2 regions of the Curtobacterium sp. MCBD17_035 genome follow, and region 1 is predicted to be linked to the other one. Evidence: predicted binding sites of a transcription regulator. Region 1 holds the regulator's gene; the other holds the start of a gene.
The links. Region 1 encodes HrcA, which represses chaperone genes, less so after heat shock. Its sites were predicted from a motif close to TTNGCACTCGNNNNNNNCGAGTGCNAA; they were not measured.
Positions count from the first base shown of each region.

Region 2: a site for HrcA is predicted at 5,460-5,486, ahead of groL (chaperonin GroEL). Genes of this name have one in related genera too.

Region 1 covers NZ_CP126279.1:1,332,448-1,347,435, forward strand. Annotated here, with positions in the region: gene DEI93_RS06340 (ComEC/Rec2 family competence protein) at 1-2,157, shown strand, start outside; gene holA (DNA polymerase III subunit delta) at 2,070-3,089, shown strand; gene rpsT (30S ribosomal protein S20) at 3,331-3,591, opposite strand; gene DEI93_RS06355 (pyridoxal phosphate-dependent aminotransferase) at 3,761-4,903, shown strand; gene lepA (translation elongation factor 4) at 5,022-6,878, shown strand; gene DEI93_RS06365 (DUF1990 domain-containing protein) at 6,875-7,615, shown strand; gene DEI93_RS06370 (DUF1990 domain-containing protein) at 7,612-8,265, shown strand; gene DEI93_RS06375 (HAD family hydrolase) at 8,285-9,019, opposite strand; gene hemW (radical SAM family heme chaperone HemW) at 9,102-10,319, shown strand; gene DEI93_RS06385 (DUF4870 domain-containing protein) at 10,395-10,802, opposite strand; gene hrcA (heat-inducible transcriptional repressor HrcA) at 10,978-12,015, shown strand; gene dnaJ (molecular chaperone DnaJ) at 12,096-13,211, shown strand; gene DEI93_RS06400 (16S rRNA (uracil(1498)-N(3))-methyltransferase) at 13,215-13,958, shown strand; gene DEI93_RS06405 (histidine triad nucleotide-binding protein) at 14,047-14,397, shown strand; gene DEI93_RS06410 (PhoH family protein) at 14,471-14,988, shown strand, end outside.
Region 2 covers NZ_CP126279.1:2,991,843-3,006,830, forward strand. Annotated here, with positions in the region: gene DEI93_RS14050 (DNA repair helicase XPB) at 1-7, shown strand, start outside; gene DEI93_RS14055 (response regulator transcription factor) at 126-821, shown strand; gene DEI93_RS14060 (sensor histidine kinase) at 885-2,570, shown strand; gene DEI93_RS14065 (endonuclease domain-containing protein) at 2,635-3,549, opposite strand; gene groL (chaperonin GroEL) at 3,804-5,423, opposite strand; gene DEI93_RS14075 (cold-shock protein) at 5,754-5,957, opposite strand; gene DEI93_RS14080 (LytR C-terminal domain-containing protein) at 6,241-6,801, opposite strand; gene DEI93_RS14085 (DUF3263 domain-containing protein) at 6,798-7,100, opposite strand; gene DEI93_RS14090 (DUF2332 family protein) at 7,209-8,393, opposite strand; gene DEI93_RS14095 (GNAT family N-acetyltransferase) at 8,383-8,880, opposite strand; gene msrB (peptide-methionine (R)-S-oxide reductase MsrB) at 8,939-9,343, shown strand; tRNA gene DEI93_RS14105 (tRNA-Thr) at 9,388-9,460, shown strand; gene DEI93_RS14110 (glycoside hydrolase family 25 domain-containing protein) at 9,499-11,373, opposite strand; gene DEI93_RS14115 (aldo/keto reductase) at 11,604-12,635, opposite strand; gene DEI93_RS14120 (alpha/beta fold hydrolase) at 12,646-13,455, opposite strand; gene DEI93_RS14125 (NAD(P)H-hydrate epimerase) at 13,496-14,191, shown strand; gene DEI93_RS14130 (2-deoxy-5-keto-D-gluconate 6-phosphate aldolase domain-containing protein) at 14,223-14,988, opposite strand, start outside.

The sequences.
Region 1 (14,988 bases):
GCCCGCGTGGTCCTCGCGGAGCCGGGCTCGACGGAGCACGACCCCGGTGCCAGCGACGTCGCCGTCCCACTCGTCGCGGGTGCCACGGTGCGTGTGCACGCGGAGCTGGTCGCCGGGACGCCGGGTGCGACCGCGTCCGTCCTGCTCTTCATCCGGGGCGACCCCGAGGTCGTCCACGCTCCCGCGGCGCTGCTCCTCGCCAGCACGACCGCCCGGCGCGCGTTCGCCGAGGTCACCGGGAGACTGCCCGGCCCCGGAGCCGGCCTGCTGCGCGGGCTCGCGATCGGGGACCGGAGCGGTATCGACGACCGGACCGCGGATGCGATGGAGGTGACCGCACTGACGCACCTCACCGCCGTCTCCGGCTCGAACTGCGCGGTGCTCGTCGGACTCGTGATGCTCGTCGGCCGGGCCGCACGCGCCCCGCGGCTGGCGCGTGTCGTGGTTTCGGTCGTCGTGCTCGGCGCATTCGTCCTGCTCGTGCGACCGGATCCGAGCATCGTGCGCGCGACGATCATGGCGGTCGTCGTGCTCGTCGTGCACCTGCGTGGACGACCCGTGCAGGGCGCACCGCTCGTGGCGCTGGCGACCATCGGCATGCTCGTCGTCGACCCGTGGCTCGCCCGGTCCTTCGGGTTCGCGCTCTCCGTCCTGGCCACCGCGGGGGTCGTGGTGGTCGCCCCGGTCCTGGCGTCGCGTCTCGCCGGACGACTCGGACCCGTCGTCGCGGCGTCGCTCGCGGTACCGGTCGCGGCGCAGGCCGCGTGCTGGCCCGTCACCGTGGTGCTCGCACCGTCCATCCCGACGTACGCCGTGCTCACGAACCTGGTCACGGAGCCGTTGGCTCCCGTCGCGACCGTCCTCGGGCTGGCGGCGTGCGCGCTCGCGCCCATCTGGTCGACCGGTGCCTGGTTCCTCGCGGCCGCCGCGTGGGCACCCGCCGCGGTCATCGCCGTCGTCGCGCGGGCGGCCGCGGCACTCCCGTTCGCGGTCGTCCCCTGGCCGGCCGGCCCGTTCGGCGCCGCGACGGCCGCACTGGTGAGCGCGGCGGTCGTGGCGGCCGTGTTCGTGCGCCGTGCTGCACGGGCGGTCCCCGTGGCCGCGGCGGTGGTGGTCGGGGTGATCGGCGTCTCGGTCGTCGTCGTGCCCGACGCCGTCGTCCGGGGGAGCGTCCCCGCCGACTGGTCGCTCGCGGCCTGCGACGTCGGCCAGGGCGACGCGGTCCTGGTGCGGCGGGACGACGCGGTCGCGCTCGTCGACACGGGCGACGAGCCGGAGCGGCTCGAGCGCTGCCTCGACCTGCTGGGGATCGACCGGATCGACCTCTTCGTGGCCTCGCACTACGACCGCGACCACGTGGGTGCGGTCGGGGTGGTAGCCGACCGCGTCGGGACCGCCCTCGTCGGCCCGCTCGGCCGCGCGGCGGACGCCGACGTCGTCGCCACCCTGCGGCGCGCGGGTGCCGACGTGGTCACGGCGGGCGCAGGCACCGCCGGCACGCTCGGGGATCTGCCGTGGCGGGTGGTGTGGCCCCCTCCGTCGACCACCGAGGGCGGGAACGACGCGAGCGTCACGGTCCTGTTCGAGCCGTCCCGGCGTTGCTCCGACTGCCTGTCGTCGCTGTTCCTCGGCGACCTCGGCGAGGCGGCGCAGCGACGGCTGCTCGCCATGGTGACGGCAGCCGGAGGCTGGCCGCCCGTCGACGTCGTCAAGGTCGCGCACCACGGCTCCGCCGACCAGGACCCGGCGCTGTACCGAGCGGTGTCGGCTCGGGTGGGCATCGTGAGCGTGGGTGCCGACAACCCCTACGGGCATCCCACCGACCGCGCGCTCGCGATGTTGGAGGCAGCGGGCACGGCGGCGCTCCGCACCGATCAGAACGGCACGGTCGTGCTCTCGGCGTCGGGCGGCGACCTCCGCGTCTGGCGCGAGCGGCCCGACCGAGGCGATCCCACTGCGGGGGTGTCGCCCGTCGCCCGTACACTGCTGGAGGTCGGTCGGGTCGGAGCCCGGCGTGGACCGGGTCGGGCACGGTCGGGTCCACCAACGTCCCGAGCGGGAGGCACACCATGGCGGCGAAGAGACCAGCGCGCGCAGCCGCGGCGATCGACCAGGTCCCGTGGTCGGCGATCCGGCCGGCACCGGTCGTCCTCGTGACGGGACCCGAGACCTTCCTCGCCGAACGAGCGATCACCTCGCTGCGCGATCTCCTGCTCGCCGAGGACCCCGCACTCGAGGTCCACGATCTCGAGGCCGACCAGTACGCGCCTGGGCTGCTCGCGACCCTCGCCAGCCCCTCGCTGTTCGGCGAACCCCGCCTCCTGCGCGTCGTCCAGGTCGAGAAGTGCACGGACGCGTTCATCACCGAGACCCTCTCCTACCTCCAGGCCCCGGCCGACGACGTCACGCTCGTGCTCCGGCATGGCGGCGGCGTCCGCGGGAAGAAACTGCTCGACGCGATCCGTGGTGGCACTGGCGGCGGGATCGAGGTCCAGTGCGACGAACTGAAGAAGGAGACCGACCGGATCGACTTCGTCCAGGCCGAGTTCCGCGCCGCGCGCCGGAAGATCAGCCTGTCCGCGGTCCGCACCCTCGTCGCGGCGTTCGCGGACGACCTCGCCGAACTCGCTGCCGCCTGTCGTCAGCTGCTCGCCGACGACGACCAGGAGATCACGGACCGGACGGTGGACCGGTACTACGGCGGCCGGGTCGAGACGAACGCCTTCAAGGTGGCCGACATCGCGCTCGCCGGTCGATCGGGGCCGGCCGTCGTGCAGCTCCGGCACGCCCTGGCGACCGGCGAGGCCCCCGTGCCGATCGTCGCGGCGTTCGCGAGCAAGATCCGCACGATGGCGAAGGTCAGTTCCTTCCGCGGGTCGAGCGGGCAGGCGGCATCGGCGCTCGGGCTGGCACCGTGGCAGGTGCAGCGGGCGCAGCGAGACGTCCAGGGCTGGAGCGAGGCCGGCCTCGCGAACGCGATCCTCAGCATCGCGGCCGCCGACACGGCGGTGAAGGGCGGGTCCCGCGACGCCCACTACGCGCTCGAGGTGATGGTCCGCGTCATCGCCCGCCGCGGTGAGGGGACCTGACCGGGCCGGGCATGGTCCGCCGGGTGCTGATCCCGTAGGCCGGATCCGCCGGGTGCCGACCCCTGCGCAGTGCGGCCCCTGCGCAGTGTCGACCCCTGCGCAGTGCGGACCCCTGCGCAGTGCCGACCCCTGCGCCGTGCTGACCCCCAAGCCCGAGCTGCGCCGCGCCGGACACGCGGAACGCCCCCGGCACCGAGGTGTCGGGGGCGTTCTGCGAGGTGCGGCTCGGCCAGCGCTCAGATCAGAGCGCGGCGACCTTCTTCGAGATCGCGGACTTGCGGTTCGCGGCCTGGTTCTTGTGGATGACGCCCTTGCTCACGGCCTTGTCGAGCTTCTTCGTCGCGACGACGAGGGCGGCGGCGGCCTTGTCCTTGTCGCCGGCGGCGATGGCCTCGTTCGTGTGGCGGATGTACGTCTTGAGCTCGCTCTTGTAGGCCTTGTTGCGCTCCTGGGCCTTCAGGTTGGTCTTGATGCGCTTCATCTGCGACTTGATGTTCGCCATGCGGTTCTGCTTTCTGTGTGTCTCGGACGGGTGAACGCGATCACAGGGATAGAGGGTCCGATCGCGGATCGCGCTCCACCTGTGGGAGATGGAACACGCAAGCCAGCGAGCAATGTTACCAGGACCACGAGGAGCGATCAACGCGCCACCCCTCGACTAGCGTTGCGCCATGCCATCGCTCGCGCCGCACATCAGCACCGTGCCCGACTCCGGCATCCGGCGGATCTACGAGCAGGCTCTGCTCCTCGACGACGCCATCATGCTCGTGGTCGGCGAGCCCGACGTGCCCGTGGCCCGGCACATCGGCGACGCGGCGCGGCGCGCGTGGACCGAGGACCGGACCAACTACACGCCGAACGGCGGGATCGCGCCACTGCGGCGGGCCCTCCAGGAGAAGCTGTCCCGCGAGAACCGGATCGACGCCGAGATCGAGCAGGTCTGGGTGACCGTCGGGGCGACCCAGGCCCTGCACCAGGCGATGGCACTGCTGCTCGCACCGGGCGACGAGGTCCTCGTGCCGGACCCCGGCTACACGACCTTCACCATGAACGCCCACATGCTCGGTGCGGTCCCGGTGCCGTACGAGCTTGCACCGGCGCACGGGTTCGAGCCGGACCTCGACGCCCTCGAGGCGAGCGTGACCGACCGCACGCGCGTGCTCCTGCTCAACTCGCCGTCGAACCCGCTCGGGTCGGTGGTCGGCGCGGAGACCGTGCAGCGGCTGCTCGCCTTCGCCCGTCGGCACGACCTCTGGGTCATCAGTGACGAGGTCTACGAGTACTTCACGTTCGGCGCGCGCCACGTCAGTCCCGCGTCCCTCGACGAGGACGACCGGGTGTTCAGCGTGTTCTCCCTGAGCAAGACGTACGCGATGACCGGCGTGCGCGTCGGGTACCTCGTCACGCCGAGGGGCATGGCGGGGACCATGCGGACGGTCCAGGAGGCCACGGTGAGCTGTGTCGCCGAACCCGACCAGTTCGCGGCCCTCGCGGCCATCGTCGGGGACCACTCGGCCGTCCAGGAGGCCCGTGACCACTACCGCGCGAACCTCGAGGTGGCGCGACAGGTCCTCGACGCGAAGGGCATCACGTACAACGACCCCGAGGGCGCGTTCTACCTGTGGATCGACGTCGCGCACGCGACCGACGGGGACGTCGCGGCATGGGCGGAGCGGTTCCTGCTGACGGAGCGCGTCGCGGTGGCGCCGGGTAGCGCGTTCGGGAGGGCCGGTGAGGGGTGGATCCGCGTGTGCCTGGCCGCGGACCCCGCGGTGCTCCGCGAGGGTCTCCGTCGTCTCCCGGACCCGCGCTGACGACCCTGCCGGCAGGGTCGCTCCCGTCCTCGCCGCGGTCGCCGCGGCCGGGTCTGGCCGCATCGGTCGGCTGCGCGTGGAACAATCGACCGATCCACCGCTCGACCTCAGAGGAACCGTGAGCCCACAAGCATCCGCACCACTCGAACCCGCGTCGACGGCGGCCGGGGCGATCCGCAACTTCTGCATCATCGCCCACATCGACCACGGCAAGTCGACGCTGGCCGACCGCATGCTGCAGATCACCGGCGTCGTCGAGGAGCGTGCGATGCGGGCGCAGTACCTCGACCGGATGGACATCGAGCGCGAGCGCGGGATCACCATCAAGTCGCAGGCCGTGCGCATGCCGTGGGAGCGTGACGGCCAGACGTTCGCCCTGAACATGATCGACACTCCGGGCCACGTCGACTTCTCGTACGAGGTGTCGCGGTCGCTCGCCGCGTGCGAGGGCGCGATCCTGCTCGTCGACGCCGCCCAGGGGATCGAGGCGCAGACCCTGGCCAACCTGTACCTCGCGCTCGAGAACGACCTCGAGATCATCCCGGTCCTCAACAAGATCGACCTGCCCGCCGCGGAGCCGGACAAGTACGCCGCCGAGCTGGCGCAGCTCATCGGCGGCGACCCGGCCGACGTCCTGCGCGTGAGCGGCAAGACCGGCGTGGGCGTGGCGGAGCTGCTCGACCGGGTCGTCGAACGCATCCCGGCGCCGGTCGGTCGCCTGGACGCCGAGCCGCGGGCGATGATCTTCGACTCGGTCTACGACAGCTACCGCGGTGTCGTCACCTACGTGCGCATGGTCGACGGGCGGATCAGCCCCCGCGAGAAGATCCAGATGATGTCGACCCGCACCACCCACGAGATCCTCGAGATCGGGGTGTCGAGCCCGGAGCCGGTACCGACGAAGGGCCTGGCGGTCGGCGAGGTCGGGTACCTCATCACCGGCGTCAAGGACGTCCGGCAGTCCAAGGTCGGCGACACCGTCACGAGCGCCGCGAGGCCCGCCACCCAGGCGCTGGCCGGGTACACCGACCCGAAGCCGATGGTGTTCTCGGGGCTGTACCCGATCGACGGCAGCGATTACCCGGACCTGCGCGAGGCACTCGACAAACTGAAGCTGTCCGACGCCGCACTCGTCTACGAACCCGAGACCTCGGTCGCGCTCGGCTTCGGGTTCCGCTGCGGGTTCCTCGGGCTGTTGCACCTCGAGATCATCACGGAGCGGCTGTCCCGCGAGTTCGGACTCGACCTCATCACCACCGCGCCGAGTGTGGTCTACGAGGTCACGACCGAGGACAAGAAGACCGTCGAGGTCACGAACCCGTCGGAGTTCCCGTCGGGCAAGATCGCCAGCGTCAAGGAGCCCGTCGTCCGCGCGGCGATCCTGGCGCCGAAGGACTACGTGGGCGCGATCATGGACCTGTGCCAGTCGCGCCGCGGCACGATGCTCGGCATGGAGTACCTCGGCGAGGACCGCGTCGAGCTCCGGTACTCGATGCCGCTCGGTGAGATCGTGTTCGACTTCTTCGACCAGTTGAAGAGCCGCACGCAGGGGTACGCGAGCCTCGACTACGAGCCCATGGGGGACCAGGAGGCCGACCTCGTCAAGGTGGACATCCTGCTCCAGGGAGACCAGGTCGACGCCTTCAGCGCGATCGTCCACCGGGACAAGGCGTACGCGTACGGCGTGCTCATGACCGGTCGCCTGCGCGAACTCATCCCGCGGCAGCAGTTCGAGGTCCCGATCCAGGCCGCGATCGGTGCGCGCATCATCGCGCGCGAATCGATCCGTGCCATGCGCAAGGACGTCCTGGCGAAGTGCTACGGCGGTGACATCACCCGCAAGCGCAAGCTCCTCGAGAAGCAGAAGGAGGGCAAGAAGCGCATGAAGATGGTGGGTCGCGTCGAGGTCCCGCAAGAGGCGTTCATCGCTGCGCTCTCCGGTGACACCGAGGCCAAGGACGCCAAGAAGAAGTGACCGCCGACGGTCCGGGGAGCGCCCACGCCGCACGTGCCGGTGCTGACCGCGACGCCCTGACCTACGCGCCCGAGGGCGGATCGCTCGCCCCCGACCTGGTGACGGCCCCGTCAGCGGGGTACCGCGCGCGGCAGGACGCCGCGTGGATCGGGCGCGGTCGTGCCTGCCACGACCGCACGGTCGACGCCGTGCTCCGCTGGGAGATCCAGGAGCGCGTCGGGATCCGGGTGGAACCGGAGGTCCGGGAGACCCAGGACCACCGGGAGACCCAGGACCACCGGGAGACCCAGGACCACCGGGAGACCCAGGACCACCGGGAGGCCCGGGACCACCGGGAGGCCCGGGAGGACCCGGACGGTCCGCGCGACCCGTCCCGACCCGGGCGACCGCACCCGCGCCTCCGCGCCGGAGACCGTGCTGTCCTGCACATCCGCGCGTACGGCGTCACCACCCACGCGCCGGTCCGCGCCGTCCGCGTGGTCGACGAGGAGACCCGCGGCGGCTTCGCCTACGGCACCCGTCGCGGGCACCCCGAGTCGGGCGAGGTCGCGTTCCTCGTCGAGCACCGTCCCGATGACACGGTCTGGCTCGTCGTGCGGTCGTTCTCACGACCGGCGAACCGACTGTGGGCGCTGCTCTGGCCGTTCGTGCAGTGGAAGTCGCGGCGCACGACGGCGCGCTACCTGCGGGTCCTCGCCGGGGGGAACGATCCCACGCTCGGTACGATGGGCGGATGAGCACCCGCGGCAGCCACCGCCCCACCGCCCTGACCTACGGCGCCGTCGGGGCGACCCAGGCGCCGGACCTCATGACCTACCCGCCCGAGGGGTTCACGCCGAGCGAGTCCCGCACGCGCATCGGCCACGGCGACCAGCGGTTCGAGACGGCGTGGGTCCAGACCCTGACCTGGCAGATCCAAGAGCGCAGCGGCATCCGGGTCCGTGTGGAGGACGTCCCCGACGACGACGAGGTCGGCTACACCCCCGTCGAGTTCGACGACGAGGGTCGTCCGGTCACACCGGCCTCGATCGGCGGCGGGACGACCGAGCGGTTCGCGCCGGACGGTACGCCGTTGCTGACCGCGGGGACGACCGCGACGCTGACGATCCACGCGTACGGGCGGGTCGTGCACGCCCCGGTCCGCGTCGTCTCGGTGATCGACGAACCGGACCGCAAGGGCTTCGCGTACGGCACGCTCGAGGGGCACCCGGTGTCGGGCGAGGAGTCCTTCGTCGTCGAGCGCACCACGGACGGCTCGGTGTGGCTGCAGGTGCGGCAGTTCTCGCAGCCGTCGTCGCGCGGGTGGCGGTTCCTCGGCCCGTTCCTCCGACGCCAGCAGCGGCGACTCGCCCAGGCCTACCTGCAGGCATTGCTCGGTTCCGACTGACGATCGCGCGTCGGGCCGTTCAGACCAGGGGTCGGAGCGCGGCGACGGCGTCCAGCAGGGTGTCGGCACCCTCCGCGCAGTCCGCGACGACCGCGACCGCGCTCGTCCTGCCGAGCTCGTCGACGTCGTGCACGCCGGTGGCGACCGCGATGAACGGGATGCCCGCCGCGTCGGCGGCGGTGCCGTCGCGGGGCGTGTCCCCGATGACCACCACCCGGTTCCCGCGGAGGTCCGCGGCCGCCCGGCGCGTCAGCGCCTGCCGCTCGACGTCCTCGTCCCCGAAGTACGAGTGCGCCCAGTCGAACGCGTCCGGGTCGAACCCGGCGCTGGCGAGCTTGAGGCGAGCCCGACCCGCGGAGTTCCCGGTGAGCAGCGCGGAGCGCCAGCCACGATCGGTCATGCGTTGCAGCAGGGCCATCACACCCGGCGCGGGCGTCCGCCGCTCACCCGACCGGTAGCGCTCCTCGGACAGGCGTTGCAGGTGTCCGCGGACGGTCTCGGACAGCTCCGGGTCGAGCCCGTGGGCGCGGAGGGCCTCGAGGATGATCCCGGCGTCGGTCCGGCCGTGCTGGTGTCCGACGAGCTGCTCGAGGTCCCGGCCCACGGTGCGCTCGAGCGCGAGGTGGTACAGGCTCCCGGGGACGGCGGCGTTCTCGACGAGGGTCCCGTCGACGTCCCAGAGGACGATGGTGCCGACGACGCTGTCGGCGCTGGGTTCCGGGTCCGTGCTCCCGGAGGTGGTGCTGTCGTGCATGGGACCATCATGGCGACCCCGTTCCGGCCGCGCGACCGGTGGTGTGACCCGGGGACGGCGGCAGGGTGGGACAATGGAGTCCGTGCCCAGCGCCCTGCCGATCGCCGATCCCGCCCCCGCGGACGGCCTGATCGTCCCCTCGGCGGACGCGGGAGGCGTCCCGTTCGGCGTCTACGTGCACGTGCCGTTCTGCCGTGTCCGCTGCGGGTACTGCGACTTCAACACCTACACCGCGTCGGAGCTGCGGGGCGTCCGGCGCGACGACTACGCGGGTCACGCGGTCCAGGAGATCCGGTTCGCGGCGTCCGTCCTCGACCGGTCGGGCGTCGCGCGTCGGCCGGTGTCCACGGTGTTCTTCGGCGGTGGGACCCCGACGATGCTGCCGGCGGACGACCTCGTGATGATCCTCCGTGCGATCGACGACACCTGGGGGATCCTCCCGGGTGCCGAGGTCACGACCGAGGCGAACCCGGACTCGGTCGACGCGGAGTCCCTGGCGACGCTGCGCCGCGGCGGGTTCTCGCGCGTGAGCTTCGGCATGCAGTCCGCGGTGCCCCACGTGCTCGCCACGCTCGACCGGACGCACGACCCGGAGCGGGTCCCGCTCGTGGTGGACGCGGCGCGGGCGGAGGGGCTCGACGTCAGCCTCGACCTCATCTACTCGACGCCGGGGGAGTCACTCGACGACTGGCGCCGTTCGCTCGACGCGGCGATCGGGTACGGGCCGGACCACCTGTCGGCCTACGCGCTCATCGTCGAGGACGGCACGGCCATGGGGCGTGCCGTCGCAAAGGGGCTCCTGCCGGCGCCGGACGACGACCTGGCCGCCGACATGTACGAGGAGGCCGACGCGCGTCTCGGCGCCGCCGGGTACAGCTGGTACGAGGTCTCGAACTGGGCCCGCGGTGCCGAGCACGCGAGCCGCCACAACCTGTCCTACTGGAAGGGCCACGACTGGTGGGGGGTGGGTCCGGGCGCGCACTCGGCCGTCGCCGGCACCCGATGGTGGAACGTCAAGCACCCGGCCGCGTACGCCGCGCGCGTGCTCGGGGGCGACTCACCGGCGGCCGGCCGCGAGACGCTCGACGACGAGACCCGGTACGTCGAGCGCGTCCTGCTCGCTGCGCGCGTGCGCGGCGAGCTGGCCACCGCGGAGCTCCGTCCCGAGGCGCGTGGGCGCGTCGCCGGGCTCATCGCGCGCGGACTCGTCGACGGCCGCGCCGCCCTGTCCGGGAGGCTCGACCTCACGCTGCGCGGGCGCCTCCTGGCCGACGCCGTGGTGCGGGAGCTGTTGGACTGACGGAGCGCCGGGGGAGCGGCGGGCTGCTGGCGGGCCTCCCGGCCGTGTCCGCGGGCAGGTGACCGACGGTGGTCGTCAGGCGCGGACGAACTCGATGCTCAGCGGGTAGCGGTAGAACTGCCCGGCGTTGGCGCGCACGGCCGCGATGACGCCGAACACGACCTGGATCACGGCGACGGCGAACAGGACGAGGACGCCGATGCCGAGCCACGACGTGATGACGCCGACCGCGTACGCGATCGCCATCGTGATGTGGAAGTTCAACGCGACCCGCGTGTGCTCGCGGACGAACGGTCCCCGGTCGCGCAGCACGAGGTACCCGACCAGCGGGACGACGAACTGGAAGAAGATCCCGCCGACGTGCACGAGGGTCGCCCAGAGGCGCTGGTCCTCGGGGCGCATCGGCTGCGGTGGCTGGTAGTGCCCCCACTGCTGTCCCCACTGCGGGTCCGGCTGCTGTCCGTAGGGCGGCGTCGTGCTCATGCCGGAAGCGTAACGGCTCGCTGTGACCGGTTCGAGGCCCAGGCGCTCCGCGGTTCGGCGTAGGATCAGCAGTCGGACCCGGAGAGTGCCAGCCCCGTGGCACAGCGGACGGTGCGAGCACCGCTGGACCCTCCGGACGCACATCGCGCACGAGCGGCAGGAGGGAGGGCGCGTCATGGTGTCGGAACGCAGTCTCGAGGTGCTCAAGGCGATCGTGCGCGACTACGTCGCGTCCCGCGAGCCCGTCGGATCCCGCTCCATCGTCGAGCGGCACGCCTTCGGGGTGTCGTCGGCGACGATCCGGAACGACATGGCCGCCCTCGAGGAAGAACAGCTCATCGTCGCCCCGCACACGTCGTCGGGGCGGGTGCCGACCGACAAGGGCTACCGGGTGTTCGTCAACCACCTGACGGAGGCCCGTCCGCTGTCGAGCGCGCAACGGCACGCGATCGAGACCTTCCTCGGGCGGTCGAACGACCTCGACGAGGTCCTCGGTCGCACGGTGCGTCTGCTGAGCCAGCTCACGAACCAGGTCGCGCTCGTGCAGTACCCCTCGATGATCCGCGCGCGGGTCCGGCACGTCGAATTCGTCCGGCTCAGTGAGACCCGGTTCATGAGCGTGCTCATCACGGACACCGCACGCGTCGAGCAGCGCATCCTCGAGACCGATCTCCGCGTCGAGGACGACGCCCTCACCGAACTCCGCGCCGTGCTCGGCTCCGCGGCCGTCGGGCTGCTGCTGCAGGACGTCCCCCGGGTGCTGCTCGGCATCCCCGAACGCGTGCGCCCCGAGCTGCAGGGGCTCGCCGCCGTCGTGGTCGCGGCACTCGTCGAGCAGGTCCGCGCGAACCGCCAGGACCGGCTCGTCATGGCGGGTGCGGCGAACCTCGCGAAGAGCGAGGACGACTTCGCCGGCGGTCTGTTCCCCGTGCTCGAGGCGATCGAGGAACAGGTGACCCTGCTCCGGCTCTTCGGCGAGATGCAGCTCGACGCGGTCGCCGTCGCCGCGAGCATCGGCGAGGAGAACGCCGCGTACCTCGGCACCGCCGGGGGACTCGACGCGACGAGCATCGTGGCCGGTGGGTACACCGCGGCCGGGGGCGAGGTCGCCCGGCTCGGCGTGCTCGGCCCGACCCGCATGGACTACGGCACGAACATGGCCGCCGTCCGGGCGGTGGCCAGGTACCTCTCGGGGCTCCTGGCCGACAATTGACCATCCGTCCGGACCGCCGGTCGTCCCGGACCGGGACCACCGAGCGGCGGACGCCGACCACTCCGACAGACTGAGGTGCTGTGGCAGACCACTACGAGGTCCTCGGCGTCGCACGCGACGCCGCCGACGCGGACATCAAGAAGGCGTACCGACGCCTGGCCCGGGAACTCCACCCGGACGTCAACCCGAGCCCGGAGGCGGCAGAGCGGTTCAAGGACGTCACCCACGCCTACGACGTCCTCAGCGACCCGGAGCAGCGGCGCCGCTACGACGCCGGTCCGCAGGACGGCACCTTCGGCGGCGGAGCCGGTGGCTTCGGCGACATCTTCGACGCCTTCTTCGGTGGTGGCGGTGGCGGATTCGGTGCGCGCGGCACCGGGCCGCGGTCGCGCGCCGAGCGTGGCCAGGACGCCCTGCTGCGTGTCGAGGTCGACCTCGAGGAGGTCGTGTTCGGCACGCACAAGGACATCGAGGTCGACACGGCCGTGCTGTGCGAGACCTGCGGCGGCTCGTGCAGCGCGCCCGGGACCCACCCGGTGACCTGCGACATCTGCGGGGGCACCGGGCACGTGCAACGGACCGTCCGGTCGCTCCTCGGCAACGTGGTCACGAGCGCGCCCTGCGGCACCTGCCGCGGGTACGGGACCGTGATCCCGAACCCGTGCCCGACCTGCCAGGGCCAGGGCCGCGTTCGCGCCCGCCGGACGCTCCCCGTCGACATCCCCGCGGGCGTCGACTCCGGTCTGCGGCTGCAGATGCCCGGTCAGGGCGAGGTCGGGCCGGCGGGCGGACCCTCGGGCGACCTGTACCTCGAGGTCAAGGTGCGGCACCACGACGTGTACAGCCGCGACGGCGACGACCTCCTCGCGACACTCGAGGTGCAGATGACCGACGCGATCCTCGGCACGACGACGACCATCGACGGGCTCGACGGGCCGGTCGAGCTCGAGATCCGGCCGGGGGTGCAGAGCGCCGACATCCTGACGATCAAGGACCGCGGGGTGACGCGACTGCGCGGTGGGGGTCGGGGCGACCTGCGCGTCGGCGTCCAGGTCGTCACGCCGACGAAGCTCTCGCACAAGGAACGCGGTCTCGTCGAACAACTCGCCAAGTCCCGGAAGGCGCCGGCGCCGCAGCTCGCCCGGTTCCAGCAGGGGCTCTTCGGCAAGCTCCGTGACCGCTTCTTCACCTTCTGATCCGTGGCGTCCCTGTACCTGGTCGACGACCTCGCCGGCGTCCGGCCCGGCGACGTCGTGTCGCTCGACGGCGCCGAGGGTCGGCACGCCGTCACGGTCGCGCGGATCCGCCAGGGCGAGGCGCTGCGGATCGGGGACGGCCGGGGCACCGTCGTCAGCGGCGCGGTGGCGGAGGTCGGCCGCGACGCGCTGACGCTCGCGGTCCGGTCCGTGGACGTCGAACCGGAAGGCTCGCCACGGCTCGTGCTCGTCCAGGCACTCGCGAAGGGCGGCCGTGACGAGATGGCGGTCCAGGCGGCGACCGAGATCGGCGTCGACGGCGTGGTGCCCTGGTCGGCTGCACGGAGCGTGTCCCGCTGGGAGGGTCCGAAGACCGAGAAGGGCCGTGCCCGCTGGGGCGCGATCGTCCGCGAGGCCGCGAAACAGTCGCTCCGGGCCCGGGTCCCCGACGTCGGACCGCTCGTCACGACCGCGACCCTGGCCGACGGGGCGGGCCTCCCGCCCTCGACGACGGTCCTCGTGCTCGATCCGCTCGCGGAGCAGCCGCTCAGTTCGGTGGCCGTTCCCGAGGGCGCGGGGGCGATCGCACTCGTCGTCGGTCCCGAGGGCGGCATCGCGGACACCGAGTTCGACCGCCTCACCGACGCGGGCGCCACGCGGGTCCGGCTCGGTGCGTCGGTCCTCCGCACGAGCACCGCGGGGCCCGCGGCGCTCGCCGTGCTCCAGGCGCGGCTCGGCCGCTGGTGACGGCTGCCACCGTCGGGGCGCCCGGCGCAGCGCAAGCCCAGCGCGAACAGCTCGGAACGGTGTCGCCAGCACGCCCTACGATGGAGCGATGAGCACCTCGCCGAGCGTCTTCTCGCGGATCGTCGCGCGCGAGATCCCCGCCACCGTCGTCGCCGAGGACGACCGCCTCATCGCGATCGAGGACATCGCTCCGAAGGCGCCCGTCCACGTGCTCGTCGTCCCGAAGACCGAGCAGTACGCCACCGTGGCGGAGCTCGCGGCCGGCGACCCGTCGCTGCTCGCGGACCTCGTCGCGATGGCCCAGCGGGTCGCCGACGAGCGTGCGGGGGGCCAGTTCCGTCTCGTGTTCAACTCCGGTGCGTCCGCCGGACAGACCGTGTTCCACGTCCACGCCCACGTCCTCGCGGGCGACCTCCAGGAAGGCACCCTTGCCGGTTAGCAGCACCGCACACCCCGCATCCTCGTCCGACGAGCCCGAGGTCACCGTCGACCTCGCCGTGGACGGCATCGCCATGGTGCAACTCCTCGGGCCGCAGGACCGCCTGCTCCGCACGGTCGAGCGGCAGTACCCGACCGTCCGCGTGCTGGTCCGCGGCAACGAGGTCAGCCTCACCGGTCCGGAGCGCGACGTCGCACACGCCCGTGTCCTCGTCGACGAGCTCATCACCATGGTGCGTCGCGGCCAGGACATCGGACAGGCGGACGTCGCCACCTCCGCCCGCGTCATCGAGGACGACCGCCGGCCGACCGACCTGTTCGGCACCCCCATCGTGCAGAGCCGCGGCAAGTCCGTCCGGCCCAAGACGGACGGCCAGCGTGCCTACGTCGACGCGATCGACGAGAACACGATCACGTTCGGCATCGGACCGGCCGGCACGGGCAAGACCTACCTCGCCATGGCGAAGGCCGTGCAGGCGCTGCAGCGACGTGAGGTCAACCGGATCATCCTGACCCGCCCGGCGGTGGAGGCCGGTGAGAAGCTCGGGTTCCTGCCCGGCACGCTCACCGACAAGATCGACCCGTACCTCCG
Region 2 (14,988 bases), 1.7 Mb from region 1:
CGCGTGAGCAGATCCGGACACTCGTCGCCCCCTCGACGTCTGCACCAGGAAATCCCGCCGTCCTGTCAGACAGCGTCCCATCCGTTCCCAGGCAACCCAGAGGCCACGACCAGATACTGGGTCACATGACCGACGGACCGAAGATCCTCATCGTCGACGACGAGCCGAACATCCGCGACCTCCTCACCACCTCGCTCCGGTTCGCGGGCTTCGCCGTCCGCGCGGTGGGCAACGGTGCGCAGGCGATCTCCGCCGTGCTCGAGGAAGAGCCGGACCTCATCATCCTCGACGTCATGCTCCCCGACATGAACGGGTTCGGCGTGACCAAGCGCCTCCGGTCGTCGGGCTACACGTCGCCGATCCTGTTCCTCACCGCCAAGGACGACACCGAGGACAAGATCACGGGACTCACCGTCGGCGGCGACGACTACGTGACCAAGCCCTTCTCGCTCGACGAGATCGTCGCCCGCATCAAGGCGATCCTCCGGCGCACCATGAACGACGAAGAAGACGCGATCATCCGCGCCGGTGAGCTGACGATGGACCAGGACACGCACGAGGTCAGCATCGGCGAGGCGCAGATCGAGCTCTCACCCACCGAGTTCAAGCTGCTCCGCTACCTCATGCTCAACCCGAACCGGGTGCTGTCGAAGGCCCAGATCCTCGACCACGTGTGGGAGTACGACTTCAACGGCGACGCCGGCATCGTCGAGTCCTACATCTCGTACCTGCGCCGCAAGCTCGACCAGTACTCGGCCGAGCCGGTCATCCAGACCAAGCGCGGCTTCGGGTACATGCTCAAGGCCGCCAAGGCGTCCTGATCCAGCAGGTCATCGGCGCGATCCCAGCAGCAGCTGGGTCGCGCCGATTACTGTGATCGCAGCATGCACACACGCCTCGCCCGCTGGTGGAACGAGATCTCGCTCCGGACCAAGATCACCGGGATCACCGTCCTCCTGGTGACCCTCGGGCTGCTCGTCGCGGGGCTCGGCACCATGACGGTGCTCAGCACCTACCTGATGAAGCAGCTCGACAACGACGTCCAAGCGACGAAGACCTCGCTGAACGGCCAGAAGCTGACGAGCGTCGAAGGCTACTGCCAGATCAACGTCACCCTGCAGAGCGCGGCCTACATCGCCGTGCTCAAGCCCGACGGCGGCATCGCCTGTCACACGAAGAGCGACTACACGCCGGATCTCGGCGGGGTCGTGGGCAGCTCGCACGTCGACGACGACCACCCGTTCAGTGTGGTCGACGACAAGGGCCAGCACGAGTGGCGTGCCCTCGCGATGACGTCGCCCACCACCGACGCCGCCGGCAACCACTACACGATCGTCGCGGCCGTCTCGAGCCAGGGCACCGACTCGACCATCGCGCGGTTCACGGTGATCTTCCTCGGGTTCGGCATCTCGGTCGTCCTGCTCGGCGGCATGCTCACCCAGCTGCTCGTCACCGCCACGTTCGACCCCCTGCGGGACGTCGAGGCCACGGCCGCACGCTTCGCCGCGGGGGACTTCTCGCAACGCCTCGGTGCGGACACCCCGAACACCGAGGTCGGTCGCCTCAACCACTCCCTCAACGTCATGCTCGAGCGCATCGACTCGGCGTTCGAGGACCGCCAACGCACGATCGAGCAGATGCGCCGCTTCGTCGGTGACGCATCGCACGAGCTGCGGACCCCGCTCGTGTCCCTGCGGGGGTACGCCGAGCTGTACCGGATGGGGGCCCTCCGGAAAGAAGAGGACGTCGCCCAGGCGATGGAGCGCATCGAGAAGGAGGCCCAGCGCATGGGGCTCCTCGTGCAGGACCTCCTGCAGCTCGCCCGCATCGACGAGTCGAAGCCGCTCGAGCTCGGGCCGGTCGACCTCGTCGCCATCGCGCGGGACTCGGCGCTCGACACGATGGCGTCGAACCCCGACCGCGAGATCCAGGTCCTGCTCGCCGACTCCGTCACCGGCGAGAACGTCCCGCAGGTCGTGCCGCAGTGGGTCGGTCCTGCGGCACCCGGAGCGCGGAACGGACAGTCCCCGACCTCGCCGCCGTCGAACGTCACCGGGCCGATCGCCTTCGCGGGGCAGACGCTCGCCCGGCTGCGCGCACGTCGTGGTCGTCCCGTCGGCATCGAGTCGGGCCCGGCCGCGCCGACCACGGCCCCGCTGCCGACCGTCGTCCTGCCCGTGCGACCGCCGGTCGTCCTCGCCGAGGAGAACAAGATCCGTCAGGTCGTGACGAACCTCATGGGCAACGCCATGCGGTTCACGCCGCAGGACGACCCCATCGAGATCGGGATCGGCGTGGACGAGGCCCGGGGCATGGCGCACCTCGACGTGATCGACCACGGTGAGGGCATCCCGCCGCAGATCCGCGAGAAGATCTTCCAGCGGTTCTGGCGCGCCGACACCTCGCGCGCTCGGGACACCGGCGGCTCGGGCCTCGGGCTCGCGATCGTGTCCGGCATCGTGGCGGCGCACCACGGCGAGGTCGAGGTGTTCGACACCCCGGGCGGTGGTGCGACCTTCCGCGTGTGGCTCCCCCTCCTCCCGCGCGACTACGTCGCCCCCACCCCCTGACCCCTCTGGCGAGATCGCAGTCGTTGCCGTTCTGAGGTCCATCAGAGCGGCAACGACTGCGATCTCACGGCAGCGGTGATGACACCCGGGTGCGGAACACGTCCGACAGTCGCAGGAGGAACGCCGTCGGGTCGGCAACGTCACGTGCGGTGACGTGCAGGATCAGCCATCCGGCGGACACGAAGCCGTTCGACCGGGTCGCATCGTGCTGCCACGTGGCACGATCCGTCCGGTGGTGCTCGCCGTCGTACTCGACTCCGATCCGGAGGTCCGGGTAGGCGAGGTCGACGCGTCCGAGGAATCGACCGGCGGGGCTGTGCACGTCGATGTTGAGCTGGGGCTCCGGGAATCCCGCGTCGACGATGACGAGTCGGATGAGCGTCTCCATCGGGGACTCCGACCCGAGCCGCACGCGATGGGCCGCGGCCCGGAGCCGCCGTGCCCACCGGGACCGCCGCTCACGACTCCGGCGCTCGAGTTGCTCCGGATCGGCGAGCGCCCGCGCGACCAGGTGGTCCCCGATCACCACCAGGTCACGTTCGGCCAACAGGCCCGCACTCTCGCACCACGCCGCCACCGGGCTGCTGGCCGGGAGGCCCGCACACGTCACCACATCGGCGAACGGTGGCGAGACGCGATGGCCTACCACCCCGGTGCGGCGCATGACCGGTCCGTCCCCCACCGTGCTCACGTGCACGGTCGCGTCGGAAACGACCCAGGGCGGCAGTGGGAGCTCCCAGAGGGCGAGGGCGGTGGTGTGGCTGAAGTGATGCCGTTCACCGAGGACGAGGCCGAACGCGGCGACCCGTGCCGAGAGGTCCGCCAGGTCCAGCTCGGCAGGGACCCGCACGCCTCGGGTCGGCGCGGCGAGGTCCTCCCGACGGAGCCGACCCGGAGTGACCCCGTTCCGGACCGCATCAGCCGTGTCGAAGGCCTGACCGAGGAAAGGATCCGGGAGGCGGGCCGGCGTGCGCGTCATGCGCCGAGCCTCCCGGCCGTACCGCAACGCGGAGCACGTGCGCGCCCGACCTGTGGACGGCCGCTGCCCGGCTCCCCCGGTGGAGGACCGGACACCTGGCCCGACTCCCCCTCCGCCGAGATCGCAGTCGTTGCCGGTGTGCGGTGGGTCAAACCGGCAACAAGTGCGATCTCGGCGGAGGGAGAGGAGGGAGGAACGGCGAACGGGCCGCCCTCCCGGAGGAGAGCGGCCCGTTCGGAGCCGTCAGGCGTGGATCAGAAGTCCATGCCACCCGTCGGGTCGGCCGGAACCGGCGCCGACTTCTCGGGCTTGTCGGCGACGACGGCCTCGGTGGTGAGGAAGAGACCGGCGATCGACGCGGCGTTCTGCAGCGCCGAGCGCGTGACCTTCGCCGGGTCGATGATGCCCGCAGCGACGAGGTCGACGTACTCACCCGTCGCGGCGTTGAGGCCCCAGCCCGACTCGAGCTCGCGCACCTTCGCGGCGACGACGCCCGGCTCGAGACCGGCGTTCAGCGCGATCTGCTTGAGCGGCGCGTCGATCGCGACGCGGACGATGTTCGCGCCGGTCGCCTCGTCACCCGTGAGCTTGAGGCCCTCGAGCGCGGTCTTGCCGGCCTGGATGAGGGCGACACCACCACCGGCGACGATGCCCTCCTCGACGGCGGCCTTCGCGTTGCGGACGGCGTCCTCGATGCGGTGCTTGCGCTCCTTGAGCTCGACCTCGGTCGCGGCACCGGCCTTGATGACGGCGACGCCACCGGCGAGCTTGGCGAGGCGCTCCTGGAGCTTCTCGCGGTCGTAGTCCGAGTCGGTCGACTCGATCTCGCCGCGGATCTGGCGGACGCGGCCGGCGATCTGCTCGGAGTCCCCAGCGCCCTCGACGATCGTGGTCTCGTCCTTGGTGATGACGACCTTGCGGGCACGGCCGAGGAGGTCGAGCGTCGCGTTCTCGAGGCTGAGGCCGACCTCTTCGGAGATGACCTGGCCACCGGTGAGGATCGCGATGTCCTGCAGCATGGCCTTGCGGCGGTCACCGAAGCCCGGAGCCTTGACGGCGACGGACTTGAAGATGCCGCGGATCTTGTTCACGACGAGCGTGGCCAGGGCCTCGCCGTCGACGTCCTCGGCGATGATGAGGAGCTGCTTGCCCGACTGGATGACCTTGTCGACCACCGGGAGCAGGTCCTTGATGTTCGAGATCTTCGAGTTGACGATGAGGATGTACGGGTCCTCGAAGACGGCCTCCTGGCGCTCCGGGTCCGTGACGAAGTACTGCGACAGGTAGCCCTTGTCGAAGCGCATGCCCTCGGTCAGCTCGAGCTCGGTGCCGAAGGTGTTGGACTCCTCGACGGTGACGACGCCCTCCTTGCCGACCTTGTCGATCGCCTCGGCGATGAGCTCACCGATCGTGCTGTCGGCGGCCGAGATCGACGCCGTGGCGGCGATCTGGTCCTTGGTCTCGATCTCCTTGGCGTTCTCGAGGAGCGCGGCGGAGACGGCCGCGACGGCCTTCTCGATGCCCTTCTTGAGGCTGATCGGGTCGGCGCCGGCGGCGACGTTGCGGAGGCCCTCACGGACCAGCGCCTGCGCGAGGACCGTGGCGGTGGTGGTGCCGTCACCCGCGACGTCGTCGGTCTTCTTGGCGACCTCCTTGACCAGCTCGGCGCCGATCTTCTCGTAGGGGTCGTCGAGCTCGATCTCCTTGGCGATGGAGACACCGTCGTTGGTGATCGTGGGGGCGCCCCACTTCTTCTCGAGGACGACGTTGCGGCCGCGCGGGCCGAGCGTCACCTTCACGGCGTCGGCCAGCGTGTTGAGGCCGCGCTCGAGGCCGCGACGGGCCTCCTCGTCGAAAGCAATGATCTTAGCCATGTGTGTTCCTCGTCCCTCCCGGACGTCGCAATGGTCTTGGCACTCGGTACAACTGAGTGCCAACTGATTCTGGCACTCGCACCTGTCGAGTGCAACACAGCGACCTCACGCGGCATGCCGCGTTCCGGGGACGCGGACCGGGAGGCCCGCCATCGTCCGACATCGGACCCCACCACCGGGGTCCCGGTCGGGGCCCCACCACCGGAGTCGCGGTCGGGGGCCCACCACCGGGGCCCCCTCCACACGACGACGAGCGCGCCGCCCCATCGGGGACGACGCGCTCGGACGCGTGGCGGTCGACGACCGTCGCCGGCGGACCGGCGACCGAGGTCAGGCCGGTCGGACGGACTCGGCCTGCGGACCCTTCGAACCGGTGCCGACGTCGAAGGTGACCGCCTGCCCTTCTTCGAGGACCTTGTAGCCGTTCATGTCGATCGCGGAGTAGTGGACGAAGACGTCCTGCCCCCCGCCGTCGACGGTGATGAACCCGTAGCCCTTCTCGGCGTTGAACCACTTGACGGTGCCGTTGGCCATTCTCTTGCTCCCTGCGGTGTTGCATTGCCACTGACGACGGCGCGACCGGTCCGCGACCGCCGGGTCCGAGCGCATACCTGCCTCACCCGGGTCTTCGCGGTGGAGGCACCGGCACGGTGTCGCCCTCGGATCACTGGGGTGACCAATTCCAGATCGTATCGGCGGACGCGCCGCCGACAAGAGGTGCGGACCAACTTCTTCATCCCGGCCGACGGAACTCAACATGCCCGAAACAAACGTGCAACAAACGGCACGACGAGTGGGGCGGAACGCCCGTCGCTAGTCAGCCGGCGTAATCGGCGCCGAGCACCACGGTGACGGCCGCGTTCGGGAACGCCGACGACTTGGCGACGGTTCCGACGCCGAGCGTCTTGACGATCCCGCGCGCGATCGCCGCCTCGGCATCCGTCTGGTAGTAGACGATCGTCTGCGAGGCGTCCTGGGACCCGGCGTTGCCGTCGCTCGCGACGACCCAACCCGCGTTCTCGAGCGTCGCGGTGCCGGTGGCGGCGAGTCCGGCGGTGGAGGTCCCGTTGAGCACCGTGAGCGTCATGGTCTTCGGCTGGTCGCTCGGCGCGGCGGTGGCGGCCGTCGTCGACGAGGACGACGCTCCGCTCGTGGCCGACGCGGACGCGGACGACCTGGTCGTCCCGGGGTCGGTGAACTGCGTGCTGTTGTTGGCGACCTCGAGCACGACGATGCCGATCGCGACGAGCACGGCGCAGGCGAGCGCGGACCAGGCCACCAGGATCCAGCCACGGCCGCGCCTCGGGAGACCGCGGTGTGCCCCGACCCTCGGGCCGTCGGCGACGTCGTCGAATCGGTCTCGGGGGTATCTCGTCATGGCTGTCCTGCGGGCCCTTCACGGTCGGCGCGAGGCGGTGCGAAGGACCGCGCGGCGCGGGCACTGGTCCGTGCCCGGCGCAGTCGCTGCAGTCGCGTCACGAGCTGCGGATCGTAGGCGAGCGCGGCCGGAGAGTCGATCACGCGGTTGAGCACCTGATAGTAGCGGGCCGGCGACATGTCGAAGCGGACGCGGATGTCGGCTTCCTTCGTCCGGTCGTGCCGCGTCCGATCGTGCTCGAACGTGAGGATGCTCCGTGCGAGCTCCGAGAGATCGGAGTCGGTCCGGGATCCGGTCACGTCGGTCCTCCTGGTCGGATGGCTCGCCGGTCGGCTGGCCTCCGGTCATGCTAGGGCGGCATCCACGCCGGACCCTGGCATGGCCCTGGCAGGTCGGAAAGACACCGATCAGGCCGTCGGTGCGCCGAGCGTCCAGGACGGGTCCGCGCCGAGGGGCGTGACGGTCGTGCCGTGGGCGTCGGCGAGCGCCAGGGCGACCCCGTCGAGCGAGACCGTGGCGAAGGCCGACGGAGCGGCGAGGTCGATGCCCCGCTCGGCGAGTTCCCCCACGGGCGGCAGGGTCGCGGCGACGTCGTGGAGCGACCCCGTCCGCTCCATCGCCACCCAGCGGACCCCGCGGTCCCGGAGCCGCTCGACGACGCGCTGCCGCTCCGAGCCCGGCAGGTAGACGAGCGTGCCGAGCGTGAGCACGACGGGCGTCGCCCCGCGCGGCAGCAGGTCGATCGCGCGGTCGAGGTCGTCCGGGGCGGTCCCGCGGACGGCGGTGTACTGGTCGGCCCGCACGGCGTCGGCGGCCCGCCGCATGAGCGCGACACGGTCGGTCGCCTCGACGGGGACGGACTCGACGAGCCGGTCGAACGCCCCGGGGAACCGCAGGTCGATCGGCGCCGGATCGAGCCCGACCCGCGCCACCACGTCGAGCTGGGAGGGCCGGCGCGGCCCCGTCCCGTCGGCCCGGCTCCCGGCGTCACCCGTCGACGGCCGGGAGGCACGGGATCGGCCCGCACCGCGCCTCCCGGCGGACGGAGCGGCGGGTCCCGGACGCATCTGGAACCGGAGCGGGATCTCCGGCTCGCGCGCGGCCTCGGCGACGCGGACGGTGTCGTCGAGCTCGTCGACGTCGACGGTGGCGTGGTCCGGGACGATGCAGAGGCCGGCGCTCACCCCCACCTCGAGGAGCGCGAGCGGCCCCGGGATGCCCGCGAGCACGGGGACGACCGGCGCCATGCGTCGGGGGTCGTTCGTCTGCGTCGTGGACACGGCGAGCTCGGCGAGCAGCCGGTCGGGGGCGTCGCGGACGAGCCGGAGGAGGGCCTCCCGGTCGGTCGGGTCGGCGCCCAGGCGTCGGGCGACGGCGAAGAGCAGCTCGGGCTGCCGCTTGGTCGGGGCGACGCGGATCAGCAGGTCGACGGCGGCGGCGTCACCGGCGATCGACGCCGCCCAGCGGGCGGAGGTCGGCGAGGCGGTCGCCATGCGCTCGGCGTGGTGACGGTAGCGGCGGCGGGTGGCCTCGGGGCCGTCCGGCTCCGGCTGGTGCGGGGGCTCCGCGCGGCCCGGCGCGTCAGCGGACAGCGTCGTCCCCGACCGCCGCTGCGCGGTACATCCCCACGTGGCGGATGCCCGCCTCGACGTAGGGTTCGCCGAACGGCACGAACCCGGCGGCGGCGTACAGGCCGGCGACGTACTCCTGCGCGTGGAGGAGGAAGGCCTCCTCCGGGTGGGCGGCGAGCACGGCGTCGACGAGCCGACGCGCGAGCCCCTGTCCGCGGTGCTCGACGGCCGTGGCCACGCGGCCGATGACCCGGGTCGCGGGCAGGTCGACGGCCGGCTGGACCTCGTCCGCGGCGGGCCGGATGCAGCGCAGGTAGGCGCGGGCGACGCCGTCCTCGCCGGGGACCCACCAGTGTTCCGTCTCCGGTTCGCGGTCCCGGCCGTCGAAGTCCTCGGCCGTCACGCGCTGCTCGAGCGCGAACACCCGGTTGCGCAGGCGGACGACGGCGTAGAGGTCGTCCGTCGTCAGGGCGTCCCACCGGCCACGGTGGACGGAATGCTCGGTCATCGGTGCGAGTTTAATGACATGACCGCGTCACGAGTGCGGTCACGACGAGGAGGAACCCATGGCATACAACGTGGAGAAGACCGACGCCGAGTGGCGTGAGGAACTCGACCCGCAGCAGTACGCCGTGCTGCGGCAGGCCGCGACCGAGCGCCCGTGGACGGGTGAGCTGCTCGACGAGGAGCGCGCCGGCGTCTACACCTGTGCGGCGTGCGGTGCGGAGCTGTTCAAGAGCGGCACCAAGTTCGACTCGGGCTGCGGGTGGCCGTCGTTCTACGAGTCGGTGCGCCCCGAGGCCGTGCAGCTCATCGAGGACCGCACGCTCGGCATGGTGCGCACCGAGGTCCGCTGCGCGAGCTGCGGTTCGCACCTCGGGCACGTGTTCCCGGACGGTTTCGGCACCCCGACCGGCGACCGGTACTGCATGAACTCGATCTCGCTCGGGTTCTCCCCCGCGGCGGACTGACCTCCGCCGCGACACCGCGGCTCGTCGGTACACTTGGCGGGCCAGCCGGCATGGCGCAATTGGTAGCGCACCGTACTTGTAATACGGGGGTTGCGGGTTCGAGTCCCGCTGCCGGCCCCGATCAGCCGCGTCCGCGGTGTCCGTCAGCCGCGGTGTCAGCGGCACGACCAGTCGAAGTCGACTCCGCTCGCCACACCCCCGACGACGTACTGCACCATGCTCACCCCGCCGTCGACGAGGCCCGGCCCGGCGCACGCCTCCTTCGCCCGGGCGAGCGGGGTCTCACCCGTGGCGATCCAGCTCGGCGCCGAGGCCAGGGCGCTGTTCGGTGTGGTCCCGCCACTGATGATCCCCCACTGGTACCCGGTCGAGTAGAGCCCGACGGCGATCCCCCGGGCGGCGAACGCATCGGTCATGCCGTCGAGCACCGCGACGTTCGTGGCGGGGTCCCGCCACGTGGCACCGGTCTCGACGTCGAGCCACCAGCGGTACGTCGTCGGATGGGACACGCCCCGGTCGACGACGTCGCGGACCGCGATGTCCCAGCCGTCCATGTACGAACAGGCGACGCCGTCGGAACCGGGCGTGCACACGCCGTACACGCTCGTGACCCTGGCCCCCTCGGGATCGACGTTCGCCGTCGGCCAGCCACCGCCCGGCACGTGGCGGCCCGGGTTCGCCGTGTTGACGTACAGCGCAGCACGGGGCTGCCCGGCACCGCCTGCGGAGTCCCGCGCCCAGGCGAGCTGCGCGGCGAGGCACGGGTTCGTCGTGGTGCCGGACCCGTCGTTCACACCGATCACCGCGAACGCCTGTCCCGCCGGCAGGGCCCCGTGGCACTGCGGCCACGAGACGTCGTTCCCGAGGCCGGAGGGCGCCGAGCCGTCCGTGAAGTAGCCGGCGACGTCCAGGTGGAGGGTCGCCGCGCCTCCCGACGCGACGGCCTGCACCGACGCCTGTCGGAGCGCGACCGGCACGAGTCCCGCCACGGCTCGGCCCGCGGTGAACGCCAGCGCGACCCCGCCGTCGTCCCGGCCGTAGGGGGCGACCCGGAGCGCACCGGCGGGGCCGGATCGTTCGAGCGATGCGGTGACGAGCACGGCGGTCGCGTCGCCCGGGACGCCCGCGCCCCCGGCGAGTTGGATCTGCGTCGCGGCGCCCGTCGTCGTGCCGGTGTACGCCCGGACGGCCGTCATCGGGGTGAACACGGCCCCGGAGTCCGAGCGCGCGTACGCGCCGAGCACGTCGAGGGTCACCGTGGCCGAGCCGGCCGACACCGCGACGGACAGGGCGCCGTCGTCGAGCTGGGCCACGACCGCGTTCGCCGCGACGGCCCCGCGCGTGAACTGCTGGACGCCGATCCGGTTCGTGCGTCCTGCCGGGCCGACCCGCAACGACCCCGGCGCGGTCGGGTGCACCACGGTGGCCTCGAGGACGACGGCGGTGGCGCCCGTGGGCACCGTGACGCCGTCCGCCACGGGGACGCGGACCGGATGCGTGCCGACCGTGCCACGGAACGCCCTGGTGGTGTCGACCGGCTGGTACGTCGATCCCTGCGCGGCGCTCGTGTAGGCCCCCGACACGATCACCGACACCGAGGCGGAGCCGTCCGACAGCGCGACCTGGAGGCGACCGTGGACGAGACGGACCGTCGCGAGCCCGGTGACGGTCGTGCCCGCCGTGACGCGCTGCGTGGCAACCGGTGCGTCCTGCCCCGCCGGCGTGACCCGGACCCAGCCGTCGTCCGTCGGAGCCGTGACGCGGACGTCGACGACGACGGCATCGGCCGCGGAGGCGACCCCCGCGCGACCAGCGACCGGCACCGCCACGGGTCGTGTGCCGACGTCGCCGCGGAACACGAGGGCGCGGGTCAGCGGCGTGAACCGGTCACCGGACGACCCGTCCGCCGCGAGGTGGGACGACCGTGCGGACCCGACGGCCACACCCGCCGCGACGGCGAGCGCGAGTACGCCGACGACCGCCACGAGCAACGCGGTGAGCCGGGCCGGACGCCTGCGTCCGCTCCGCATGGTCCCCCTCGGTCGACGTGGACGCTGCACGGCACGAGGCCACGCAACGCCCCCGGGGAGCGCGCGTGGCCTCGTGGTGCGTCCGGTCACGGATCAGGAGAGCGACCGGCGCGACAGCGGGTAACCAGCCCACCGATGCCGAGAGCATGACAGGCGGATCGACGTCGGACAACGTCTCCGAGCCACGCCGCGCCGCTTCCTGTGAGGATTCTTGGTATCGAGGGGGACGCTCAGCGGCCCCCGGTCAGCTTCCGGTCGCGCTGCGCCACACCGGCGGTGCCGTACGGGTAGTCGTCGATGCGGGGCGTGCTCGCCTCGGAGAGCGCCGTCAGCTCCTCCGGGGTCAGCACGAGGTCCGCCGACGCCAGGTTGTCCTGCAGCTGCTCCACCGTGCGGGCACCGAGGATGACCGAGGTGACGGCCGGCTGCGCGAGCAGCCAGGCCAACGCGACCTGCGAGTACGACGTGCCGTGGGCCTCCGCGGCCGCGCCGACCGCGCCGAGGACGGCCCACGTGCGCTCGTCCGCGTTCCGCGCCTCCCACGCCTCCATGCCGCGCTTCGGGTTCTCGCCCAGCCGGGTCGCACCCGTCGGGGCCTGGTCCCGCTGGTACTTGCCCGACAGCCACCCGCCGGCGAGCGGCGACCACGGCAGGAGACCGATGTTCGCGTCGAGGCACGCGGGCACGATCTCGTGCTCGATGTCGCGCACGAGCAGGTTGTACTGCGGCTGCAGGGTCACGGGCGGAGCCCAGTGGTTCGCCTTCGCCTCGTAGACCGCCTTCGTGATCTGGTAGCCGAGGTAGTTCGAGAACCCGTACGCGCCGATCTTGCCGGCGGACACGGCGTCGTCGAGGAACCGGAGGGTCTCCTCGATCGGCGTCAGTGCGTCCCACGCGTGCATCTGGTACAGGTCGATGTACTCGACACCAAGCCGCTCGAGGGACGCGTCGAGCGCCCGCGTCAGGTGGCGGCGCGAGAGGCCGACGTCGTTCGGGCCGTCGCCCTGGGGGAACCGGCCCTTCGTGGCGATGACGACCTGCTGCGCCTCGGTCGGGTGGTCTGCGAGCCAGCGACCGATGATCCGCTCGGACTGGTTGCCCGAGTAGACGTCCGCCGTGTCGATGAAGGTACCGCCGGCCTCGACGAAGGCGTCGAGGATCGTGCGTGAGGTGGGTTCGTCGGCTTCACTGCCGAACGTCATGGTGCCGAGCGTCAACGACGACACGGCGGCACCGCTGTTACCGAGGAGTCTGTAGTCCATGCCGTGGACGCTAGCCCTGGGTGGGCTCCGCGTCCGCTCGGGTGCGCTGCAGGAACGCGATCGCGGCCTCCCGGAACGCCCGGGAGGTCGGCGCGTTGAAGTGGTTCCGGCCCGGGATCTCGACGAACTCGGCACGCGGCGCCGCGGCCGCGAGGCGCTGCGACGCCGCGAGGATGCCGTCCTCGCTCCCCGCCGCCAGGAGCAACGGCTGCGTCGGCGCGTTGTCCGGTCTGGGCTCGACGCTGTCCCGCATCCCCTCGACCATCGCGACGAGCGCACGGAGGTCGTTGCCCGGGACCCCGGAGGCCATGGTCAGGTAGGCGTTCGTCACGCGGTCCTCGACGGGTTCGCCACGCTCGATGAACGCCCGCGCCTGGTCGACCCGGACCCGTCGCATCGGGTCCGCGTCCGGGATGCCCCCGAGGACCGCTCGGCTGATCCGGTCGGGGATCCGGTCCGCGGTGTGCCATCCGACGCGTGCCCCGAGCGAGTACCCGAGGTACGCGACGTCGTCGAGCAGGTAGGCGTCGACGACCGCGGTGACGTCGGCGACGAGGAGGTCCATCGAGTACTCCTGCGGCCGGTGCGGCTTGCTGCTGCGGCCGTGCCCGCGCTGGTCGACGACGACGACGCGGTGGCCGGCGCGCGTGAGGTCACGCGTCCACCCCGACGCGTGCCAGTTGAGGAGCCCGGATGACGCGAACCCGTGAACGGCGACCACCGCGGGGGCGTCCGGGTCGCCGTGGTCGTACGTGGCGATGTCGAGACCGTCCGGCGAGACGACGACGCGCGGACGGGGGGCTTCGGGGACGAGCGACATGGCGCGGACCAGGCTACCGACGACGTGGCATCGTGGCGGCATGGACGGCTACGGCGCAGACCAGATCCGGGCGGCCGAGGCGCCGCACCTCGCCGCGGGCGAGCCGCTCATGCAGCGGGCCGCCGCCGGACTCGCCGACGTGGTCGACGAGCTGCTCGGCGACCCCGCGGTCGTCCCCGGCGACGGCGAGCGCACCGTGCTCCTGCTCGTCGGCAGCGGCGACAACGGCGGTGACGCGTTGTTCGCCGGTGCGGCGCTCGCCGCACGCGGTCACCGCGTCGAGGTGCTGTGCCTCGGGTCGCGCGTGCACGAGGCGGGGGCGGCGGCCGCGCAGCAGGCCGGCGCGGTCCTCCTCGAGCACCCGGACGACGACGAGACGGTGCGGGCGGCGGCGCTGCGGGCCGACCTCGTGCTCGACGCCGCGCTCGGGATCGGACGGACGAGCTCGACGGCACTCCGGTCGCCCGCACGGGAGGCCGTGGGCGTCATCCGGGACCTCGCGCGGGACCAGCGCGCTCCGTCCGTCGTCGCCGTCGACGTCCCGAGCGGCATCGACCCCGACACGGGCGCGGTCGCGGACGACCACGTGCTCGAGGCCGACGTGACCGTCACGTTCGGCGGCGTCAAGGCGGGACTGCTGCGCGGTCCGGGGCGGGCTCTCGCGGGACGCGTCGTGCTCGTCGACGTCGGCATCGGCGCGGACCTCGCCGCGGTGGAGCCGCTCGTCCGGACCTGACCCGACCGGGAGCGCACCCGCCCCGCGGGACTCAGCCCCGCGCCTCCCGGTACGCCTCGACGAACCGCAGGTACGTGACGGCGATGAGGTCCTGGGCGTCCTCCTCGGCGAGGCCGCGGTCCAGGACGTCGCCGAGCGGCTGCTCCCAGATGCTCCGGCCGATCGCGAAGCCGACGAACCCGTCGAGTGGTGCGGCCACCGAGAGCCAGTGGTCGAGCGCGTCCTCCGAGGCGTCCCGACCGAGGATGACGCACTGCACGCTGTCCCGGCCGCCCTGCTTCGTGGCGGCGACGACCCGCTCGGCGTCCTCGCGGCGGTCGAGGCCCTCGATCTTCCAGATGTCCGGCTCCACGCCGTGCTCCTGCAGGAACCCGATGACGTCGACGGTGAGCGACGGGCGCAGGTCCCGGTCGTAGTCCTCGACCGACGCCTTCTGCTCGTCCGTGCCGGGGACGAGCAGTTCGAGCAGGAACGACCGGCCCGCGTCGCGCAGGGTGCGCGTCACGCCGGCGAGCCGTTCGGCCTGCCCGCGTCGTTCGTCGGCGTCGAGGTCCGGGTTGTCGCGGACGAGGACCTTGACGTGGTCGGGGTCGAACTCCTCGACGTGCTGCATCCACAGCCCGTCGTCCCCGTCGCCGTACTCGAACGTGAAGAAGTCGTGGCCCGACGCCTCGATCGGCATCGCGAGCTGGAGTCCCGCGGCCTTGGCCGCCCGTGCGACCTCGGCGCCGTAGCGTTCGTCGACGAGCACGCCGGTGCGCTCTCGGTCGGCTCCGCGGGTCAGGGCGTCGAGCAGC